3 regions of the Mesorhizobium sp. RCC_202 genome follow, and region 1 is predicted to be linked to each of the others. Evidence: predicted binding sites of a transcription regulator. Region 1 holds the regulator's gene; each other region holds the start of a gene.

Region 1 (10,930 bases):
ACCGGAATTGCATTCAACGGCACCGGCTGCGCGTGGTTGCAAATCGTTAAGGTTAGCGGATCATTAATGCTTGTCGGGCACATTCCGCCGACGAACCCCGCGCGGTTCGGCGTAGGGGGTAGGGATGGCGGATACGGACGGGACTTCCGAAGCGCTCGGCAATCTTCGGATGATGGTCGATTCGATGCCGATCGGCGTCATCGTTCTCGATGCCGATCTGCGGACCGAGGTTGTCAACCGCGCCTTCTATGATTTCTGGAGCATTGATCCGCGCCGCGCCGCGGTGGGTTGCTCGTTCCGTGAGCTGATGGAGGCCAGCCGCGGCGCCGATCCCTACGGCGCCGACGAGGCGAACTGGCAACGTCACATCGCCCAGCGCGAAGCTGAAATCATCGTTGGCATCGCCAGTTCCAGGCAATTGCCACGCAGTGACGGCCGCACGCTTATCGCCTCGCTGGCGTCGCTTCCAGGCGGTAAACGGCTGATCTCCTATGTCGACATCACCGACATGAAACAGCGCGAGATGGAGGCGGAGGACGCGCGCAAGAACCTCGCCACCGTGTTGGAGTCGCTGCCGGCGGGCGTCATCATCTACGACCGCGACGACAAGTTCCTCTTCGCCAACCGCAAGCTGCAGGACACGCTGCCTGCGCTGAAGCCAGCCTGGCAGCCGGGCTGCAGCTTCCGCGAGGCGCTCGCTCTAGGCCATTCCGTGGGCTACTTCCGGTCGAGCGGCGACCCCGGAATCGACAAGCTGTACGGCGCCGATACCGAACGCTGGCTCGATGCCATGCTGGAACGCTACCGTCTGCCCAACTCGTCCTATGAGCGGGTCAACCCCGACGGCAGCTGGCACCAGGTCTATGACATGCGCACCAGCGACGGCACGTTCATCGGCGTGCGTGTCGACATCACCGGCATCAAGGCGCGCGAGAAGGCGCTGCGCGATTCCATGCGCCAGATCGACCTCTATCGCCACGTCATGGACGAACTGCCGGTGGCCGCGTTCATCAAGGCCGACGACCTCACCATCGAATTCGTCAATAAGGCCTGGTCCACGCTGACCGGCCTTGCCAAGGAAGATGTCATCGGCAAGACGGATCGCGAGCTGTTCGCCACCGACGAGGCCGACGGCTTCAGCAGCGACGACACCGAGGTGGTGGCGACCGGCGCCGGGCGCGAGGTCGAGGAGGCCGTCACCAGCCGCGACGGCACGGTGCGGCAATTGATGACGCGTAAAAGCCGGCTGGTGGCCATCGACGGCTCGGTCCATCTGGTCGGCTCCAGCACCGACATCACCGAGGTCAAGGCGCGCGAGCAGGCGCTCAAGGTAAGCATGAGCGAGAACGAGGTGTTTCGCAGCCTCATCGACAACGTGCCGGTGTCGATCTACGCCAAACGCTCGGATCTCAGGCAATTCTACGTCAACAAGGGCTGGTGCGATCTTACCGGCTTCAGCAAGGAAGAGGCGGTCGGCAAGACCGATGTCGAGATCTTCGGCGCCGACGGCGAAGCCTTTGTCGCCGGTGACCTTGCCGTGCTGCGCACCGGCGAGACGCAGGAGATCGAAGAGACCGTGACGATGCCCGACGGCAGCGTGCGGCACCAGTTCGCGCGCAAGGGCGCGATGATCGCCTCCGATGGCTCGCTCTATCTGATCGGCTCGACCACCGACATCACAGAGCTCAAGCAGCGCGAGGCCGAGCTTTCCGAAGCGCGCCAGCGCGCCGTTCTTGCCGATCGGGCCAAGTCGGAATTCCTGGCCAATATGAGCCACGAGATCCGCACGCCGATGAACGGGGTTCTTGGGATGGCCGAACTGCTCGCCAAATCCGAGCTCGACCCGAAGCAAAAGACGTTCACCGACATCATCGTGAAGTCGGGCAACGCGCTGCTCACCATCATCAACGACATCCTCGACTTCTCCAAGATCGACGCTGGTCAGCTCGTGCTCGACCCGGCGCCCTTCAACCTCGCCGAGGCGATCGAGGACGTGGCGACCCTGGTGTCGACGCGCGCCAAGGAAAAGGATCTCGAGCTCATCGTGCGCGTGCAGCCGGGGCTCGACGGTCAGTTCGTCGGCGACGTCGGCCGCATAAGGCAGATCGTCACCAACCTGCTCGGCAATGCGGTGAAATTCACCGATGAAGGCCACGTCCTGGTCGACGTCACCGGCGAGCGGGTCCCCGCGGGCACCAGGCTCACCATTTCGGTGACCGACACAGGCATCGGCATTGCGGAAGAGAAGCTGAAGCTGGTGTTCGAGAAGTTCAGCCAGGTCGACACCTCTTCGACAAGACGCCACGAAGGCACCGGGCTCGGCCTGGCCATCACCTCGCGGCTGGTCGAGCTGATGAAGGGCGAGATCGGTGTCGACAGCGCCGAGGGCAAAGGCTCTACCTTCTGGTTCAGCGTGACGCTGCCCAAGGCCGAACAGGGCGGACAGCGCATCATGCCGGTCGACGTCACCGGCGCGCGTGTGCTGATCGTCGACGACAATGCGGTCAACCGCTCGATCCTGAGCGAGCAGATGGCGTCGTGGACGTTCGATTCCTGCGCGGCCGAAAGCGGCGCCGAAGGGTTGAAGGTGCTGATTGCCGCCGCCGCCTATGGCGTGCCGGTCGATTGTGTGGTTCTCGACTATCAGATGCCCGGCATGACCGGGGCCGAGATGGCGCGCATCGTGCGCAACACGGCGGGCCTGGCGCATACCCCGATCATCATGCTGACGTCGGTCGACCAGTCGCTCTCCAACACCGGCTATCGCGACCTCGGCATCGACGCGCAGCTGATCAAGCCGGCGCGCTCCTCCATCCTGCTCGAGACGCTGGTCGCCACCATCCAGCGCCACCGTCACAGCGCGGCGGTTCAGCCGCCGGTGACCGTCAGCGCCGATGCCGGCGTGGCGGCGCCGGCCGTCCGGTCCTCAGTCTCGGATCGCGCCATGCTGCAGCCGCCGCCGGCGCGCGCGCGCCCAAGGCCGGCCGGTGACGAGCGCGGGCTCGACATCCTCGTTGCCGAGGACAACGAAGTGAACCAGCTGGTGTTCACCCAGATCCTCGGCGAGACCGGCTACCGCTTCGAAATCGTCGGCAATGGCCGCAAGGCGCTCGATGCCTTCGGCAAGCTCAATCCGCGCATGATCCTGATGGATGTGTCGATGCCGGAAATGAACGGATTGGAGGCGACGGGCGCCATTCGCCGGCTGGAAGAGGAGATGGGCACCCATGTGCCGATCGTCGGCGTCACCGCGCATGCGCTGAAAGGCGACCGCGAACGCTGTATCGAGGCCGGCATGGACGATTACCTGCCGAAGCCGATCAGCCCGCGGGCACTGCTCGAAAAGCTCGAGCGCTGGTTGGGCACGGACGCCGAAATCCGGCGCAACGCCGGCTGACAGGATGCTTTTTAAAGGTCGGCGTTGCACTCGAAGTTGACGTATACGTATGGTGCGATCGCACCATATCAAACATGCGCCAAGTCCGGACAATGGTCGTAATTGATTCCGCCCTTCGGTTACGGGCGGGGGCAGCGACCGCCAAACAAGAAACAGCGTCAAATCTACCCCAACGGACCTGTTTTCGGCGATGGCCATGCCATGATCCGCTCTGGCATTCAGGCAACGCACTCTCGTCCGGATTTTATTTCCCGGCGGCCGCAACCAGGCCGCCGGGATAAATTTTGGCCCAAAAGTCAGACAAGTCGCTGATTCCGGCGACAAACTCCCGCCGCCCGTCAAAGGCCGCGAAAGGCTTGTTCGGACAGGCCTGTCCAGCCGTTACCGGGCTGACATGAAACTGTCATGCGACTGTTATAATCGAAGGCTATGCCCCTCCCGGGCGCCGACAGAAATGGTGCCGAGAGACCATCTTCCGAACAGGAGCAGGCCATATGAGACATTTCATCCGCTCGGCGGCCGTTGCGATTGCAATGGCTGCGGCATCCACCGTTACGCTCACCGCGGCCATGGCCGCTGATCTTTCCGGCGCCGGCTCGACCTTCATCTATCCGGTGTTCGCCAAATGGGCCGACACCTACAAGAAGGACACCGGCACCGGCCTCAACTATCAGTCGATCGGCTCCGGCGGCGGCATCAAGCAGGTCATAGCCAAGACCGTGACCTTCGGCGCCACCGACAAGCCGATGTCCGACGCCGACCTCGAAAAGAACGGCCTCGTGCAGTTCCCGATGGTGATGGGCGGCATCGTGCCGATCGTCAACCTCCAGGGCGTGAAGCCGGGCGAACTCGTGCTCGACGGCAAGACGCTGGCCCAGATCTATCTCGGCGCCATCACCACCTGGGATGACGCCGCGATCAAGGCGCTGAACCCGAACCTCACCCTGCCGTCGACCGCGATTGCCGTCGTCCACCGTTCGGATGGCTCGGGCACCACCTTCAACTTCACCAACTATCTGGTGAAGCTCTCGCCGGACTGGAAGGACAAGGTCGGTTCGGACACCGCCGTCGAATGGCCCACGGGCGTCGGCGCCAAGGGTTCGGAAGGCGTCGCCAACACCGTCAAGCAGACCGACGGCGGCATCGGCTACGTCGAATACGCCTACGCCAAGCAGAACAGCCTTTCCTACTCCAAGCTGGTGAATGCCGCCGGCAAGGTGGTCGAGCCGTCGCTCGAGTCGTTTGGCGCGGCTGCTTCGAATGCCGATTTCAAGAATGCCAAGAACTTCAACGTCATCATCACCAACGAGCCCGGCGACACCACCTGGCCGATCGCCGCCTCGACCTGGGTGCTGATCCATAAGACCCCGGATGACGCCGCCGCCACCGGCGAGGCACTTAAGTTCTTCGCCTGGGCCTACAAGGACGGCAAGGAAACCGCCAAGGCGCTCGACTATGTGTCGATCCCCGACAGCGTTGTCGATCTGATCAAGACCTCGTGGAAGGCCGACATCCAGGCCGACGGCAAGCCCGTCTACGCTGGCGAGTAAGACCATCGAAGGAGCGCCGTACCCGCGGCGCTCCTTTCCTCCTCGAGCCAAAGAGCAGACTTGACATGAGTGCTGTCCAGGAAGCCATGCCGGCCGGCCGCGGTTCGCGCGATGCCACGGTCAGGCGCTTCGCCCTCACCGATGCGATCTTCAGCGGGTTGACCAAGGCCGCAGCGATACTGGTCCTGGTGCTGCTCGGCGGCGTCGCCGTGTCGCTGGTTGCCGGCTCGTGGCCGGCGCTTTCCACTTTCGGCTTCTCCTTCGTGACCTCGGAGTCCTGGAACCCGGTCACGGAGAAATTCGGCGCGCTCGCGCCTATCTACGGCACCATCGTCACGTCGGCGATCGCCATCATCGTCGCAGTGCCGCTCGGCATCGGCATCGCCATTTTTCTCACCGAACTTTGCCCACGTCCGCTGCGGCGCCCGATCGGCATGGCGGTGGAACTGCTGGCCGGTATTCCCTCGATCATCTACGGCATCTGGGGCCTGTTCGTGCTGGCGCCGTTCCTGCAGACGACGGTGCAGCCCTTTATCATCTGGCTGTTCCACGGCGTTCCCGGCCTCAACAGCCTGTTTGCCGGTCCGCCTTACGGCATCGGCCTGCTGACGTCCTCGCTTATCCTGGCCATCATGGTGCTGCCCTTCATCACCTCGATCACCAAGGACGTGTTCGACACGGTGCCGGCGGTTCTCAAGGAATCGGCCTATGGCATCGGCTGCACGACCTGGGAAGTGACGCGGCGCGTGGTTATTCCCTATACCCGCGTCGGCATCATGGGCGGCGTCATGCTCGGCCTCGGCCGCGCGCTCGGCGAAACCATGGCTGTCACCTTTGTCATCGGCAATGCGCACCGCATCAGCGCCTCGCTGTTTGCGCCGGCAACGACCATCTCGGCGACCATCGCCAACGAATTCACCGAAGCTGTCGGCGACCTCTACACCTCGTCGCTGGTGGCGCTCGGCCTTCTCCTCTTCCTCATCACCTTCGTCATCCTTGCCATCGCACGCTACATGCTGCTGCGTATCGATAGCCGCGCGGGAGCCTGATCCATGTCGACAGCCTCGTCCCTCCACCAGAGCCGCAAGCGCAGGAACGGCGTGATGATGGCGCTGTGCGTCATCGCCGCCGGCATCGGTCTCGCCTGGCTGGCGCTGATCCTCGGCGCGCTGCTCTACAAGGGCCTGTCCGGCGTATCGCTGGCGGTGTTCACCGAGATGACACCGCCGCCCGGCGATGCCGGCGGCCTGCTCAACGCCATCTACGGCAGCATCGTGATGACCATCATCGGCATTCTCGTCGGCACGCCGATCGGCGTTCTGGCCGGCACCTACATGGCCGAGTATGGGCGGTTCTCGAAGCTGACCACCGTGGTGCGTTTCATCAACGACATCCTTTTGTCGGCGCCTTCGATCATCGTCGGCCTGTTCGTCTATGAGCTGATGGTGCGGCCGATGGGCCATTTCTCGGCGATCGCCGGCGCCGTCGCGCTGTCGATCCTGGTGATCCCCGTCGTGGTGCGCACCACCGAGGACATGCTGAACCTTGTGCCCAACGCGCTGCGCGAGGCAGGCACCGCCATCGGCGCGCCGCGCTGGGTGGTCATCCGCTCGGTCGCCTATCGCGCGGCAATGTCGGGTATCGTCACCGGCATCCTGCTGGCGATCGCCCGCATCTCCGGCGAGACAGCACCCCTGCTCTTCACCGCGCTCAACAACCAGTTCTGGTCGAGCAATCTCAATGCCCCGATGGCCAGCCTGCCGGTGACCATCTTCCAGTTCGCGCTCAGCCCCTATGAGGAATGGCAGCAACTGGCCTGGACGGGCGCACTCATAATCACCCTGACGGTTCTCGCGCTGAGCATTGTTGCCCGCAGCCTGACCGGACGCAGAGAGGACAGATGAAACCGATGTTGTCCACCGATCTGAACGCAGTCGACACGACCGTCGAGAAGGCCAAGATCGAGGTCAAGGACCTCAACTTCTACTATGGCCAGTCGAAGGCGCTGAAGAACATCAACCTGTCGTTGCCCGAGCGCAGCGTCACCGCCTTCATCGGCCCGTCGGGCTGCGGCAAGTCGACGCTGCTGCGCGTCTTGAACCGCATCTACGAGCTCTATCCGAAGCAGAGCGCGGAAGGGCAGGTGCTGCTCGACGGCAAGAACATCCTCGATCGCTCGCAGGACTTGAACCTGCTTCGCACCAAGATCGGCATGGTGTTCCAGAAACCGACGCCGTTCCCCATGTCGATCTATGAGAACATCGCCTTCGGCGTCAGGCTGTATGAGAAGATCAGCAAGGCCGAGATGGACAACCGCGTCGAGCTGGCGCTGAAGCGCGCGGCGCTGTGGAACGAGGTCAAGGACAAGCTCAACGCGAGCGGCCTCAGCCTCTCCGGCGGCCAGCAGCAGCGCCTGTGCATCGCCCGCACGGTGGCGGTGAAGCCCGAGGTCATCCTGCTCGACGAGCCGGCCTCGGCGCTCGACCCGCTGTCGACCGCCAAGATCGAGGAACTGATCGACGAGTTGCAGGCCGAGTATACGATCGTCATCGTCACCCACAACATGCAGCAGGCGGCGCGCGTGTCGCGGCAGACGGCGTTCATGTATCTGGGCGAGCTGATCGAGTTCGACCGTACCGAGAAGATCTTCACCTCGCCGCGTGAGAAGCGCACGCAGGATTACATCACCGGCCGCTTCGGCTGAGTTCATACGAGGACATCATTATGGCCGAACATACCGTCGCTTCCTTCGACGAGGATCTGAGGCAGATAAGCCGGCTGATCATCGATATGGGCGATCTTGCCGGTTCCATGGTCGGTGCTTCGACCAGGGCCCTGCTTGAATCCGACAACGCGATGGCGCAGCGTGTCGTCTCCGACGATGCGATCATGGACGCGCGGCAGCGCGAACTGGACGACCGCGCCATAACGCTGATTGCCAAGCGCCAGCCGATGGCCGACGACCTGCGCAGCGTTGTCGGCGCTATCCGCATGGCCGGCGACCTCGAGCGCATCGGCGATCTCGCCAAGAACATCGCCAAGCGAGTCGGCTCCGTCGGCGTCAGCGCCGCGCCACGCGACCTCTCGCATTCGATCGACGGCATGGCGCAGATGGTGCTGATCCAGGTCCAGGCCGTTATCCAGGAATATACGGCTGGCGATGCCACTGCGCTCGCCAAGCTTCGCAACGACGACGAGCGCATCGACGTCAAATACACCTCCGTCTTCCGCGAGCTCCTGACCTATATGATGGAAGATCCGCGCAACATCACCGCTTGCACGCACCTCTTGTTCTGCGCCAAGAACCTGGAGCGTATCGGCGACCACGTGACCAACATCGCCGAAAACGCTTATTATGTCCTGACCGGCACGCAATTGCCCGCCAACCGTCCGAAGCAGGACGAGACGGCGATGCCAGCACCGGCGGCCTGACGAAAAGGTTACCCAATGATCGCGCCACGCATCATGGTGGTGGAGGATGAGGAGCCGCTAGGGGTGCTGCTCCGCTACAACCTCGAATCCGAAGGTTATCACGTCGAGGTGGTGAGCCGCGGCGACGAGGCCGAGATCCGCCTGCAAGAGAATGTGCCAGACCTGCTCGTCCTCGACTGGATGGTGCCGGCGGTTTCCGGCATCGAGCTTTGCCGCCGGCTCAGGATGCGGCCGGAGACCGAGCGGCTGCCGATCATCATGCTGACCGCGCGCGGCGAGGAAAGCGACCGCGTGCGGGGCCTCTCCACCGGCGCCGACGATTATCTGGTCAAGCCGTTCTCGACGCCGGAATTCATGGCCCGTGTGAAGGCGTTGCTGCGGCGCGCCAAGCCGGAAGTGCTGTCCAGCGTGCTCAAGGTCGGCGACATCGTGCTCGATCGTGAATCGCACCGCGTCTATCGCAAGAAGAGCGAGATCCGGCTCGGGCCGACCGAGTTCCGGCTGCTCGAATTCATGATGCGTCACCCCGGCCGCGTGTTCTCGCGCAGCCAGTTGCTCGACAATGTCTGGGGCGAGACGATCTACATCGACGAACGCACGGTCGACGTGCATGTCGGCCGCCTGCGCAAGGCGGTCAACAATGGCCGCATGCCGGACGTCATTAGAACCATACGCGGGGCGGGCTACGCGATCAGGGAAGACTAGGGGATATGCTGATATTCAGGTGAGGCCGGCCTGCGAATGGCAGCTTCCTGCGCTTCCGGTACTCACGTACCTAAAGTACGCTCCGTTCCGGTTCTCGGAACCTACCATTCTCGACTCGGCCTGACCTGAATCTCAGCATATCCCCGCGCCTGCACTCGCGCCCTATGCGACGTGCTTGCCTGCCCGCGCCTGCCCGCCCGGCGCGAAGATCTCCTGGTCGACGAAGGTCAGCGCGCGCATGGCGCAGCCTTCGCGGATCAGCGGCAATTCGTTGGGCTCGGTGTCGAAGGAAATCGACCTGGAATGCTGGCCGCCGGCGGTCTGGGCGATCGTCTCACGCAGGGCGGGCTCGATCAGGTCGAAAGCGGCGGCGCTGACGCCGACCATGGCGACAGGCGCCGGATCGATCAGCGCGAACAGGCTGCCGAGACCGAAGCCAAGCGCTTCGCCGGCGCGCCGGTAGGCTTCACGTTCCGGACCGTCCTCGAGCCGCGCCTTTGCCGCGAGCGCCCGCATTTCGGGGTCGCCGACATCGGTCGGCTCGGCGTCTTCGCTCGCTCCCATGGCGGCGCGCCAGATGGCATAGTTGCCGGCATAGGCTTCGACGCAACCGCGCCGGCCGCAGCGGCAGAGCGCGCCGCCGGGACGGTGGATCATGTGGCCGAACTCGCCGCCGGAGGAATGCGTGCCGGTGAACAATTCACCCTTCAGCACCAAGCCCATGCCGATGCCATGCGATAAAAGGATAGCGATGAAATTGTCGCGGTAGCGGGCCGGGTCACGCCACTGCAGGGCGATGGCCATCATGTTGCAGTCGTTCTCCATGGTCGCGGGAATGCCGAATTCCTTTTCCAGAATGTCGGCAAAGGCAATGTCGGTCAGCGGCGTGATCGGCGACCACAGCATGGCGCGGGCGTGGGAATCGGTGATGCCTTGAATGCCCATGGCGATGCGGGCGACGCTGCCGACATCAAGGTCGGGGTCTTCCAGCCTGCGCCGCACGATTGCCACGCATTCGCCGACCAGCTCGTCGCGCGGCATGGTCAGCGTGTCGACCCGCCGCTGTTCCTCGGCAACGACATGGCCGGAATAGTCGATGACGGCGACGGAGAGGAAATTCAGCGACAGCACCACCGTTACCACGGCCGCCGCCTCGGGGCTCAGCGCCAGGCCGATCTGTGGCCGGCCGCGTTTCAGCGATGTGGTTTCGCTGGCCTTGCTTTCGGTCAGGATGCCTTCGCCGATCAGGTCGGAGGAGATCGCCGAAATGGTGGAGTGGCTCAGCCCGGTGGTGGCGGCGATCTCGGTTCGTGACGGCTGGCCGGCCCTGCGCACAGCCGAGATCACCATGGCGCGGTTGCGCCGGCGCAGGTCGTCGTGGCGGATCCCGACCGACATCGTTCTCTCAATCCTCCCGGTCATCGCGGCCTTGTGATCATGCCATGGGCCGTCGTTGACGCGCTAGGGATAGTGGCAGAAGCGCGAAGTCGTGTCATTATTTATTGCGGGCCTCGAAAAAATTAGCATGCGCCATCAGATCCCATCAGAATCGCTGTTGACAGCACCTCATCGCTGCATCAGTATTTTTTTGAGGCTCGAAAAAAAGGGCCTTTGTGCCGGCCTTCGGGCTAGTCTGGTCGCGCCGCACGGCGCAGGGAGGATATTATGAAGAAATTCACAGCCGCCATTCTGGCGGGTGTCGCCATGTCGCTGACGCTGGCGTCGGTCGCCGAGGCGAAGGACAAGGTGATCGGCGTTTCGTGGTCCAACTTCCAGGAAGAGCGCTGGAAGACCGACGAAGCCGCGATGAAGGCAGCGATCGAAGCCGCCGGCGACAAGTACATTT
Region 2 (6,115 bases), on a different contig from region 1:
CATGGATTTCCACATCGAGCTGGCCAGGCTTTCCGGCAACGACTTCCTGTTGCGCGCCGTGCGCGACGCGATGACCAGGCTGTCGCGCGCCCGCTGGTTGGAGGTGCGCGACGAAGCGGCGCTCAGCCGCGCCTGGGCGCAGCACCACGCCATCCTCGCTGCCGTCCGAGCTGGTGATGCCGATGCGGCGGCAAGACTGCTATCGGCGCATATTTCCGGCAGCCGCGATCGCCTCGTCACCTCGTTGCGCGATGATCGCCGCAGCCTGCGCGCCAGGGGTTTTGCCGTGGTTGCGGCCTGAGGATAAGACCGACATCACGAAGCCTGCGGCGTTAGCGGGCTTGCAACATGAGCGACACAATGCTGTAGGAGGGATGGAGACCGGCGCTAACAGCCGTCGACCGTTTGTGTTGAACCGCACGCATGGCCACCATTTCACGCACTGCAGCAAAACTGTTTTACTATGCGCGCAATGCCGCGCGCGACGCTGCCCCTCAGGCCATGTTCCGCAGCCGTCTGGCCGTGCGGCTTGAGCAGGCCAGGCTCTCGGGCGAGACGGTTCGCAAACGGTTGAACTACTATAACAAGCTGACGACGTCCTTCGTCCCGAGCCCGGCTGCCATCCCCGCCGGCAAGGTGCCGTTCTCGGCCTCGATGTATTATTACGACCTCAAGGAATTTGCCCGCTACTTCGATCCCGGCCTGCGGATCGATCTCGAATTCGGTGACGTCGTCGGCGTTCCGGAGATCCCGAGGATCGTCAAGGACCGGCCGATTGTCGAAGGCAACGAGAACGGCGTGTTGATGAAGCTCAACAAGTTTCGTCATTTCCACATGCCGCCAGACAGCCAGCCTTTCGCCGCCAAGCGTTCGATGGCGGTCTGGCGCGGTCATTTCAACAACCCGATCCGCATGCGTTTCATGGAAGCGGTGGGAAGTCTGCCGATCGTCGATGCCGGTTCGCCGAAGCCCGATGCGCCTGACCAGTACCGTAAACCATTCCTCAGTATCGATGAGCAGCGGCGCTACCGCTACATCGTGTCGCTCGAAGGCAATGATGTCGCGACCAACCTCAAATGGATCATGAGCTCGAACTCGCTCTGCCTCATGCCGCCGCCGACCTACGAGACCTGGTTCGAGGAAGCGCGGATCGAGCCCAACGTACATTACGTGCCGCTGGCGCCGGATTTCTCCGACCTGGCGGACAAGGTGGCCTATTTCGAAAAACATCCGGCGGAGGCGCAACGCATCACCGCCGCGGCCAACGCCTATTGCCGGCAATTCGGCAACGAACGGGACGAGCAGGCGATCTCGCTGCTCGTCCTCTACAAATATTTCGTGCTCAGCGGCCAGATCGAGCCCGACCCGGAAGTCTGGCGCTACATCGCCGGGTAAACCGCGCGATTAAATATCGCTGCGGTCGAGCACCAGATCGGCGGGGCTGAAACGATCCCTGGCCGTGAACTGCTGGTGCCAGTAGGGATAAAGCACCGGCGGCCGGCTGACGGCATCGAGACGCAGGCGCTCGTCGAGCGAGAGCGTCAGGCTTGCCGCGGCGAGATTGTCCTTGAGCTGGGCCTCGTTGCGGGCGCCGATCACCAGCGACGAGACCGCCGGGCGGCCTAGCAGCCAGGCAAGCGCCACTTGCGCGGCCGACACGCCGCGTGCCTTGCCGATTTCGACCAGCACATCGACGATCCGCCACAGACGATCCTCGTCGCGGATCGGCGGTTCCGACCAGCCGCCAATCTGGCGCGCGGTCGGGCTGTCGCGACGATACTTGCCGGAGAGCAGGCCGCCGGCCAGCGGGCTCCAGACCAGCACGCCGAGGCCCTGATCGACCGAGATCGGCAAAAGCTCGTATTCGGCTTCGCGCGCTTCCAGCGTGTAATGGATCTGCTGGGTGACGAAGCGCGGCTGGTGTTGGGCGTCGCTGATGCCCAGCGCCTTCATCACCTGCCATCCCGAATAGTTGGAGCAGCCGACATAGCGGACCTTGCCCTGGGCAACCAGCGTGTCGAGCGCTGCAATAGTTTCCTCCAGCGGTGTCGTACCGTCCCATTCGTGCAGGAAATAGATGTCGATGACGTCGGTCTTCAGCCGCTTCAGGCTTTTCTCGCATTCGCGGATCAGATGGTGGCGCGACAGGCCTTCATCATTGGGTCCGGTGCCGATCCGCATGCGCGCCTTCGAGGCGATGAGCACGTCGTTCGGGCGCTTGCCGGCCAGCGCCTCGCCGATGATCTCCTCCGACAACCCGTTGGAATAGACATTGGCGGTGTCGATGAGGTTGATGCCGGCGTCTATGCAGGTGTCGATGATGCGCCTGGCTTCCGAAAGATCCGAGTTGCCGACGGCGGCGAACGGTCCGCTGCCGCCGAAGGTCATGGTGCCGAGCGTCAATGTCGAAATTTTCAAGCCGGAACGGCCCAGCGTGCGGTATTCCATGTCAGTCCTCGCGATTTCATTTTGGAGAGGCGCCGTGGCGGGCGCCGGCAAAGAGGCGAGGGGATTTGTAGGACAATTCCCGCGGTTTGTCGCCCCGCTATCGATACGGGTCGATCACAGTCAGCAATCTGGGCCGAATACCACAGGCTTGCAATAAAACCGTCATTGCGCGTCTGTATCTCAGTCGGCTTACGGAGTTGCGTGTCCGGCCTTGCTGGTGTGGCACCCGTAATGAAGGCGGCTAACAGGTAGGCGGAGCAACGCGATGAACGAAGTGAAACCGAATTCCGGGGCTAAGGACTGGCTGGAAGCCGAGCTCGAGGACACGCTTGACGAGGACTATGAGCTCGAGCTTTCCGAGCCCGCGCTCTCCCTCGAGATTTCCAAGATCTACAAGAAGTCGCATCCGCCCTCCATGGACCGCATGACCTATTTCCGCGAGCTGCTCAGGCTGCAGTCGGAATTGATCAAGCTGCAATCCTGGGTCGCCTATCACAAGAAGAAGCTGGTGGTGATCTTCGAGGGCCGCGACTCCGCCGGCAAGGGCGGCGTCATCAAGCGCATCACCCAGCGCCTCAACCCGCGCATCGCCCGTGTCGTGGCGCTGCCGGCGCCGACCGAGCGCGAGAAGTCGCAATGGTATTTCCAGCGCTATGTGCCGCATCTGCCGGCCGGCGGCGAGATCGTGCTGTTCGACCGCTCCTGGTACAACCGCTCCGGCGTCGAGCGCGTGATGGGTTTCGCCAACGCCGATCAGGTCGATGAGTTCTTCCACGACGTGCCCGAGTTCGAGCGCATGCTGGTGCGCTCCGGCATCACGCTGGTGAAATACTGGTTCTCGATCACCGACGAGGAGCAGCAGATGCGCTTCCTGATGCGCATCCACGATCCGATGAAGCAGTGGAAGCTGTCGCCGATGGACCTGCAGTCGCGGGTGCGCTGGGAACAGTACACCAAGGCCAAGGAGGAGACTTTTGCCCGCACCAACATTCCCGAGGCACCATGGTTCATCGTCGAGGGCAACGACAAGAAACGGGCCCGACTGAACTGCATGGCCCACCTGTTGCAGCAACTGCCTTACGAAGAGGTGCCGCACGAGGAAATCACGCTGCCGGAACGCGTCTTCAATCCGCAATACGAGCGCCAGGTGCTGCCGCGCGAGCTGTACGTGCCGGAGAAGTATTGAGCGACTTTTCCTTCTCCCCGTTCACGGGGAGAAGGTGCCCGAAGGGCTGATGAGGGGCGGCGCCGGCGTTGGCAATTGAGCCTTAGTTCGCCGCCAATTGGTAGCTTTCGCCAGTCTCCAACCGGCAGCGCTGCCCCTCATTGCCCTGCCGGGCATTTCTCCCCGTATAGTGACGGGGAGAAAACGCTGTAATTACCCCCGCCCGATCATCACATGCGTCGCATCGGCCGTCGCGATCTGCCCTGTGCAGCGATAGCCGAGCTTCGGCATATCGAGGCCGGCGAAAAGATGTTCGCCCGAGCCGAGCAGGACCGGCGAGATCGCCAGGTGCATCTCGTCGATGAGCTTCTCCTGCAGATATTGCCGGACCGTCGAAACGCCGCCACCCACCCGCACATCCTTGTCGCCGGCCGCGGCTTTCGCCTGCTCGAGCGCCGAATGGATGCCGTCGGTGACGAAGTAGAAAGTCGTGCCGCCTTCCATGACGATCGGATCGCGCTTGTACTGGGTGAGTATGAACGTTGGCACGTGATAGGGCGGGTTGGCGCCCCACCAGCCTTTCCAGCCGTCGTCCGGCCAGTCGCCGCGGCTCGGGGCGAACATGTTGCGCCCAAGAATCCAGGCACCGACATTCTCGAAGCTGCGCGCCGCAAAGTTGTCGTCGGTGTCGGTAGTGCCGCCGTCCTTGCCGATCACCATCTGGCGAAAAGTGCGAGTGCCGATCATCCATTTATGCAGATTTTCGCCGCCGATGCCGAGCGGATGTTCGAGGGTCTGGTCCGGACCGGCGCCATAGCCGTCGAGCGACAAGGTGAATGCGTTGACACGCAGCTTGGACATCATTGCCTCCTGAACAGATGTAATCTGCAATCAGTGGCCGTCTAGTTTAACTGATTGCGGAAAACAATCAGTTTTCCGCATTCCGCTGCACGCTACGGAAGGCTCCTGACACCAAGTCCGATGGCGGCTTTCGCTGAGGTTGGGTTAGGTCTACCCCCTCAGCATCTCCGCCACCGTCGGCGCGAAATAGGTAAGCACGCCGTCGCAACCGGCGCGCTTCAGGGCAAGCAGCGATTCCAGCATTGCCTTTTCGCCGTCGATCCAGCCATTGGCCGCGGCTGCCTTGATCATCGAGTACTCGCCCGACACCTGGTAGGCGAAGGTCGGCATCTGCAGCTCGTCCTTCAGGCGGCGGATGATGTCGAGATAGGGCAGGCCGGGCTTCACCATCAGCATGTCGGCGCCCTCGGCAATGTCCTGTTCGGCCTCGCGCACGGCCTCGTCGGAATTGGCGTGGTCGATATAGTAGGTCTTCTTGTCGCCCTTGAGCAGGCCGGCGGTGCCGACCGCCTCGCGATAGGGGCCGTAGAAGGCCGAGGCGAATTTCGTCGCATAGGACATGATCGCCACGTCCTGGAAACCGTTGGCGTCGAGCGCGTCGCGGATGGCGCCGATGCGGCCATCCATCATGTCCGACGGGGCGATGATGTCGGCGCCGGCCGCCGCCTGGATGACGGCCGCGGCGGTGACCTGCTCGACCGTCTCGTCGTTGACGATGATGCCGTCGCGCAAAATCCCGTCATGGCCGTGGCTGGTGAACGGGTCGAGCGCGGCATCGGTGATGATGCCGATCTCCGGCACCGCGGCCTTGATGGCGCGGGTGGCGCGGTTGATGATGTTGTCGGGGTCGAGGATGTGCGATCCGGTCTGGTCGCGCAGCGCAAGCTCGACATTGGGGAAGGTGGCGATCGCCGGAATGCCGAGCTTGGCCGCGCGCTCGGCTTCCTTGACCGCGAGATCGATGGTCAGGCGGTAGACGTCGGGCATCGCCGCGATCGGCTCGCGCGTGTTCTTGCCGTCGATGACGAAGATCGGCCAGATCAGGTCGTTCACCGAGAGCTGGTTTTCCTGCACCAGCCGGCGCGACCAGTCGGCCTTGCGCATGCGCCGCAGCCGCCGGCTGCCGGTGATCTCGTCGACGCTGCGCGCGCCGGCAGGCTTTGCCGGCGCGAATTTATTCGTCGCTGGGGTGAATTTGTTCATCGCCAAAACTCGCTTTTTCGGTGGCGCTTTTACCACGCGTTCCCGCCGCTGACCAATGCGACACGATTGTGCCAGAGGTTGAAGCTGCCAATCTCCCCCTCGAGGGCGAGATGCCCGCTAGGGCAGAGAGGGGCGCTGTCCCTCCGTAGCTTTCCGGTTATCAGGGCTGTCCATTCCCCGACAGGATCTGCGCGGCACCCCGCATGGCCACGCGAAACGCCTCGTCGAAGCTGACCCCACGCACCTGCCAGCGATAGGTCTTGCCGCGATTGGCCAACCGCCATTCGGCGATCCAGCCGAGTTCCTTGTCGCTCCATACGATCGAGCCGGCGAGCGCCCGGGCCGCTCCTGCTTTCTTCGCCAGCTCGTCGAGCTTTGCCATGTCGGCCGTGGCGAGCGCCTTGTCGTCGAGGCCGCCGAACTGACTGGCCTTTGGGA
Region 3 (6,115 bases), on a different contig from region 1:
CCGACGATCTGGCCGTGGTCGAGGATAAACGGCACCTCGTGGCTGCGCACTTCGAGCACCGCGCGGCTGCCGCTGCCGCCGGCGGCGGAATGACCGAAGCCGGGGTCGAAGAAGCCGGCATAGTGGACGCGGAACTCGCCGACCAGCGGATCGAAGGGCGTCATCTCGGCGGCGTAGAGCGGCGGCACGTGCACCGCCTCGCGGCTGACCAGGATGTAGAATTCGTCCGGGTCGAGCACCAGCTCGCCGGCGCCGCTCTTATAGATCGGCTCCCAGAAATCGACGACGTCCTGGGCGGCGCGCTTGTCGACATCGACGAGGCCGGTGTGGTGCTTGCCGCGATAGCCGACAAGGCCATCCTTGTCGCCGTCGAGATCGATCGACAGCGCTATGCCGCCGCCGGAGATGTTGGGCGGCTCGGTGGCGACCAGCATCTCGGCGCGGTGGAGATCGCGCAACTCATTTTCCGACAGCACCGCATGTCCGGTACGAAAGCGGATCTGCGACAGGCGCGAGCCGGCGCGCGCGATGATTGGAAAAGTGCGCGGGCTGACTTCGAGATAAAGCGGCCCGTGATAGCCGGCCGCGATCTTGTCGAACTCGTGGCCACGGTCGGTCATGACGCGGGTGAAGATGTCGAGCCGTCCGGTCGAGCTCTTCGGATTGGCCGAAGCCGAAACATGCGCCGGTAGCGCCAGGCTTTCGAGCAGCGGCACGATGTAGACGCAGCCCGTCTCCAGCACCGCGCCCTCGGCAAGATCGATCTCGTGCAGTTTCAGCCGGTTGAGCTTGTCGACCACAAGATGATCGGGACCCGGCAGGAAGGAGGCGCGAACGCGAAAGGCTTTTTCGCCGAGCCTGAGGTCAAGGCTGGCCGGCTGGATCTGGTCGGCGTCGAGCGCGCGCGGCGACTTCAGCGCGCCTGCCTCAAACAGCGCCGCGATGTCCTGATCGGGAAGAATGCCTGTCTGCCGCAATGGCGGGCTCCGTTAAGGCGGGTCTCTTTGTGGCAGGTTCTTGCCGCAAAACCGCTGGACACTTTTGCGGAACCTGCCTGGTACAACCCTCTTAATGAAGCCGGCAATTGACGCAAGCGCGGCGCTCATTTAAAGGGTTGTTATCCCGTGGTGATTTGGCCGGTCGGCTTGCAGCCACGTTAAACAAGTCGCTAAAGGACCGTTGGCCGCAAGGCCGTATGGACCGGTTGCGACTTTCGCGGCCGGTTTTTTTGTGTCTGGAAGCAGGGCTATGAGCACCAACAAGCGTAACTGGAAGCCTCAGACGTCACTCGTGCATGGCGGAACGCTGCGTTCCCAATTCGGCGAGACGTCCGAGGCGATGTATCTCACCCAGGGCTATGTCTATGAGACAGCCCAGGCGGCGGAAGCCCGCTTCAAGGGCGAGGAGCCCGGCTTCATTTATTCGCGCTACGCCAACCCGACCGTCGACATGTTCGAAAAGCGCATGTGCGCTCTGGAAGGTGCCGAGGATGCGCGCGCAACCGCTTCCGGCATGGCGGCGGTGACGGCGGCACTTCTGTGCAGCGCCAAGGCCGGCGACCATATCGTGGCGGCGCGGGCGCTGTTCGGCTCCTGCCGCTGGGTGGTCGAAACGTTGGCGCCCCGCTACGGCATCGAGGCGACGCTGGTCGACGGCACCGACATCGCCAACTGGGAAAAGGCCGTCAAGAAGAACACCAAGCTGTTCTTCCTGGAGAGCCCGACCAATCCGACATTGGAAGTGGTCGACATCGCCGCTGTCGCTTCGCTTGCCAACTCGATCGGCGCCAGGCTGATCGTCGACAATGTCTTTGCCACACCCTTGCAGCAGAAGCCGCTGCAGCTTGGCGCGCATATCGTTGTCTATTCGGCGACCAAGCACATCGACGGCCAGGGGCGCTGTCTCGGCGGCGTCATCCTGTCGGACAAGAAGTGGATCGACGAGAATTTGCACGACTATTTCCGCCATACCGGCCCGAGCCTGTCGCCCTTCAACGCCTGGACGCTGCTGAAAGGGTTGGAGACGCTGCCGGTCAGGGTGCGCCAACAGACGGAAAGCGCCGGCAAAATCGCGGATTTCCTGGCCGGGCAGCCGCAGATCGCCCGCGTCATCTATCCGGGCCGCGCCGATCACCCGCAGGCCGATATCGTCAAGAAGCAGATGACGGGCGGCTCGACGCTGATCTGCCTCGACGTCAAGGGCGGCAAGCAGGCCGCGTTCGCCTTCCAGAACGCGCTCGACATTGTGCTGATCTCCAACAACCTCGGCGACGCCAAGAGCCTGATCACCCATCCGGCGACGACGACGCACAAGAACCTCAGCGACGAGGCGCGCGCCGAGCTCGGCATCGGGCCGGGCACGCTCAGGCTTTCGGTTGGCCTGGAAGATACGGACGACCTGCTCGAAGACGTCGCGCAGGCGCTGAAGGCGGCAAAGTAAGCTTCACAACTGTCGCTGGAGATTGCCTGAGGTGGTTCAGGCGATCTCCTCGAGCTCCGTCATTTCCCCGGTGCGGATGGTCATGGCGTTGCCACGCCATTCAACGGCGCCACCCAGCCAACCACGCACCCAGATCGCCGGGAGCATCGCGTCGCGCACGATCATTGCGGTGACGCTGCGCGGCGACAGGTACCAGCCCTTGGACCAGGCCAGCAGGCATTCCGGCAGATAGGCAATCACCAGGACGCACAGCGCCGTGGTCGGCAGGCTGACGCCGGCGCTGGCAGCCGCGACCAGCGCAAAAAGCAACGGTATCGCGGCGCCGGTGAATATCTCGGGCGCGAAGAACAGTGGGAAGGTGACCCGGCGCAGCCGCGCCCAACGCGTCTGGCGCGACCAGATTTCGGCAAGCGTGCGCAGGCCAAGCGGTTGCTCGAAAGGCGATGCGACAAGGTTGACCCTGAGGCCGAGCCCGTTGACCAGCTTTGTGGCGGCGGCGTCCTCAGCGATCTCGGCGGCCAAAGCGTGGATGCCGCCGCTGGCATCGAGCATCGGCTTGTTCCACAGCATGCTCTTGCCCTGAGCAAAGCCGAGGCCGAGCGCCTCGCCGGCATATTGCCAGCGCGCCTGCAGCGTGTTGAGGAACGCGCATTCGACTTCGGCCCAGAAGCCGTCCGGCCGCGAACCGACCGGCGTCGAGCAGACAAGGCCGGTGTCCGGGCGCCATGCCGCCATCAGATGCTGGACATAGTCCTTCGGCATCAGCACGTTGGAATCGGCGAGAATGACCCAATTGTGCCGTGCCGCCTGCCAACCCTTGACGCAATTGTTGAGCTTGGGATTGGCGCTGATCCTGTCGTCGCCGACCAGGAGCCGCGCCGGAACGTCGGGGTAGCGCTCGATCGCCGCATCGACGAGCCTGACCACCGGGTCTTCGGCATGGGCGACGCAGAAGATCAGCTCGTAGCGCGGCCAATCGAGCGAGAAGGCGCGAGCCAAGGTTTCCTCGGTGAACGGCTCGACGCCGCGCGACGGCACGACGATCGACACAGGCGGTCGCGCGCCGACCGGCGGCGGAATGACACGCCGCGGTTTCAGCCGCGACGATGCAAGCACGATGCTGGCGATGTTGGACAGAAGAAGGGCTGACGAAGCTAGGGCGGCTGCGATAGTGAGTTCCATCGAGATCCGGTCACTCCCGAAGGCCCCGCGAGGCCGTTTCATCAGTCGACAGAGCGCGCGAGTCGCCCAACAAAGTTTGTGCACACCAACATTGTCATGTGTCACTTAAATGACATTGTTTTTCGGCACCTGCGCTTAAGAAGCTGGCAGGGTGATTTCGCGTAACAATCGCGAAGTGCGGCAAATATCCCGCGGCGGTAACCGGAGTAGCCCATGTATCGCGCTGTCACGCGCAACATCGAAGTGCTGGTCAGGCCGTTCTACCTGGAGGATCGCTCCGATCCGTCCGAGAACCGCTATGTCTGGGGCTATCAGGTGACGATCGACAACCGCTCCGACGATTTCGTGCAGCTTCTGTCGCGCTACTGGCATATCACCGATGGCCGAGGTCGCGTCGAGGAAGTGCGCGGCGCCGGTGTCGTCGGCGACCAGCCGGAGCTCAATCCCGGCGACAGCTATCAGTACACCTCAGGCTGCCCGCTCTCGACGCCGTCCGGCATCATGGTCGGCCATTACACGATGCGCAACGGCCGCGGCGAGGTGTTCGACATCGCCATTCCGGCTTTCTCGCTCGACCTGCCCGGGACAAGGCGAACGGTGAATTAGGCAAGAGCGTTTTTTCTCCCCGTTTCACGGGGAGAAATGTCCGGCAGGACAATGAGGGGCGGCGCTAGCGTTGGGAGACTATCTTCCAGACAAAGCGACAATGCGCCTTTAGATCGCTGAAGGCCGCATTACCCCTCATCCGCCCTTCGGGCACCTTCTCCCCGTAAACGGGGAGAAGGAAAGGCTTCTCACTTCGCGAATTCCGCCGGATCGAAATCGTACTGCGTCGAGCAGAATTCACAGGCGACGTGGATGCCGCCATCCTCGGTCGAGTCCTTGATCTCCTCAGCCGAAAATCCTGCGAGGATGCTGCTGATTTTCTCGCGCGAGCAGGAGCACTGGTCGGCGACCGGCACGCTACGGAAGACGCGCACGCCGTGCTCATGGAACAGACGATAGAGCAGCCGTTCGGCGCCCACCGTCGGGTCGATCAGCTCGGTCGGCTCGATGGTGCCGAGCAGCGCCAGCAATTCCTGCCAGGAATTGTCGGCCGGCTGATCGGTAACGTCGCGCGGATCGCCGTCGCCGCCCGAAATATCCGGCACCCGCATACGCTCCGGCGCCTGCGGCAGGAACTGCGCCAGGATACCGCCGGCGCGCCACTGCTCGCTCGCGCCGCCGGGACCAGGCGTCACCAGCTTGGCGACCGACATCCTGAGCTCGGTCGGGATCTGTTCCGACTGGCGGAAATAGGTGCGCGCCGCGTCTTCCAGCGTCTCGCCGTCGAGCTGAACGATGCCCTGATAGCGCTGCGTGTGTTCGCCCTGATCGATGGTCAGCGCCAGCACGCCGGTACCGAGCAGCGCCTGCTGGGAGGTCTCTCCCGCGGCAATCAGCGCCTGCAGGCGGTCGGCATCGAAGCGTGCATAGGCGCGCAGCGCATGCGGCGTGGAGAAATCCGCCACCAGCATGTCGACCGGCCCGTCGGTGCGGGTCTGCAGGATGAACTTGCCCTCGAACTTCAGCGAGGTGCCAAGCAGAACCGTCAGCACACAGGCCTCGGCCAGAAGCCGGGCGACCGGTTCGGGGTAATCGTGGCGGCTCAAAATAGCGTCGAGCATCGGCCCGAGCTGCACGGTGCGACCGCGCACGTCGAGCGGCGCGACCTCGTAAGGCACGACATGATCGTCGCCGGCGAAGCCGAATTCACCGAGTTGAGGTTGATGGTGCTCAGCCAAGGTATGGGTTTCCAACATGACAATACTCCGGGGCGCAACCATGCCGGCCCGCGGGCCGCATGCGTCGAAGCGCGTTCAATTTACGTGATGGCCCGCAAATAGGCATCACATATCCCCGGATCAAGTCGGGATATCCCCTGTATCGGTCGCGCTGGAGGGGTTCACTGCTTAACGAAAGCAGCGGACCCCTCCAGCTATTTGTCTTTGCGCAATCCCGGACGGAAAACCGTTTCACACTTTTCCTGGAATTGCGCCAGATCAAGCGCCCAGGCACCAGGCCAGTACCGCTTTCTGGGCGTGCAGCCTGTTCTCGGCCTCGTCGAAGACCACCGAATGCGGCCCATCGATCACCTCGTCGGTGACCTCCTCGCCGCGATGCGCCGGCAGGCAGTGCATGAACAAAGCGTCGGGCTTGGCCTTGGCCATCAGTGCCGCATTGACTTGATAGGGCAGGAAGACGTTGTGGCCGCGGGCGCGATGCTCCTGGCCCATCGACACCCAGCTGTCGGTGACGACGCAATCCGCCTGATCGACGGCTTCTTCGGCCGAGCGGGAGAATCTGACCTTGCCGCCATTGGCCTTCGACCAGTCGACATATTTCTCGAACGGCTCGCTGCCTTCCGGCACCGCCACATTGACGTCGAACCGAAACCGCGCCGACGCCTCCAGCAGCGAATGCAGCACGTTGTTGCCGTCGCCGGTCCAGGCGA

Evidence for each region. The regulator PhoB, encoded in region 1, activates phosphate uptake and scavenging genes when phosphate is short. The targets are predictions, from matches to a motif close to TGTCATNNANCTGTCAT.
Region 2: the regulator PhoB is predicted to act here: its motif matches at 2,598-2,614, upstream of ppk2 (polyphosphate kinase 2).
Region 3: the regulator PhoB is predicted to act here: its motif matches at 3,720-3,736, upstream of AB6802_RS00075 (ceramide glucosyltransferase).

What each region holds. Positions count from the first base shown of each region.
Region 1 covers NZ_JBFUPO010000022.1:22,164-33,093, forward strand. The annotation lists gene AB6802_RS29860 (response regulator) at 125-3,397, shown strand; gene pstS (phosphate ABC transporter substrate-binding protein PstS) at 3,892-4,947, shown strand; gene pstC (phosphate ABC transporter permease subunit PstC) at 5,013-5,996, shown strand; gene pstA (phosphate ABC transporter permease PstA) at 6,000-6,851, shown strand; gene pstB (phosphate ABC transporter ATP-binding protein PstB) at 6,848-7,651, shown strand; gene phoU (phosphate signaling complex protein PhoU) at 7,672-8,379, shown strand; gene phoB (phosphate regulon transcriptional regulator PhoB) at 8,395-9,084, shown strand; gene AB6802_RS29895 (ROK family protein) at 9,247-10,482, opposite strand; gene xylF (D-xylose ABC transporter substrate-binding protein) at 10,750-10,930, shown strand, end outside.
Region 2 covers NZ_JBFUPO010000009.1:299,631-305,745, reverse strand. The annotation lists gene AB6802_RS21900 (GntR family transcriptional regulator) at 1-301, shown strand, start outside; gene AB6802_RS21895 (glycosyl transferase family 90) at 424-1,395, shown strand; gene AB6802_RS21890 (aldo/keto reductase) at 1,405-2,448, opposite strand; gene ppk2 (polyphosphate kinase 2) at 2,714-3,634, shown strand; gene AB6802_RS21880 (dihydrofolate reductase family protein) at 3,827-4,474, opposite strand; gene hemB (porphobilinogen synthase) at 4,625-5,677, opposite strand; gene AB6802_RS21870 (DUF2066 domain-containing protein) at 5,838-6,115, opposite strand, start outside.
Region 3 covers NZ_JBFUPO010000001.1:11,788-17,902, forward strand. The annotation lists gene AB6802_RS00065 (2'-deoxycytidine 5'-triphosphate deaminase) at 1-977, opposite strand, end outside; SAM riboswitch at 1,115-1,192, shown strand; gene AB6802_RS00070 (O-succinylhomoserine sulfhydrylase) at 1,249-2,439, shown strand; gene AB6802_RS00075 (ceramide glucosyltransferase) at 2,476-3,621, opposite strand; gene apaG (Co2+/Mg2+ efflux protein ApaG) at 3,835-4,227, shown strand; gene AB6802_RS00085 (Hsp33 family molecular chaperone) at 4,416-5,423, opposite strand; gene argF (ornithine carbamoyltransferase) at 5,664-6,115, opposite strand, start outside.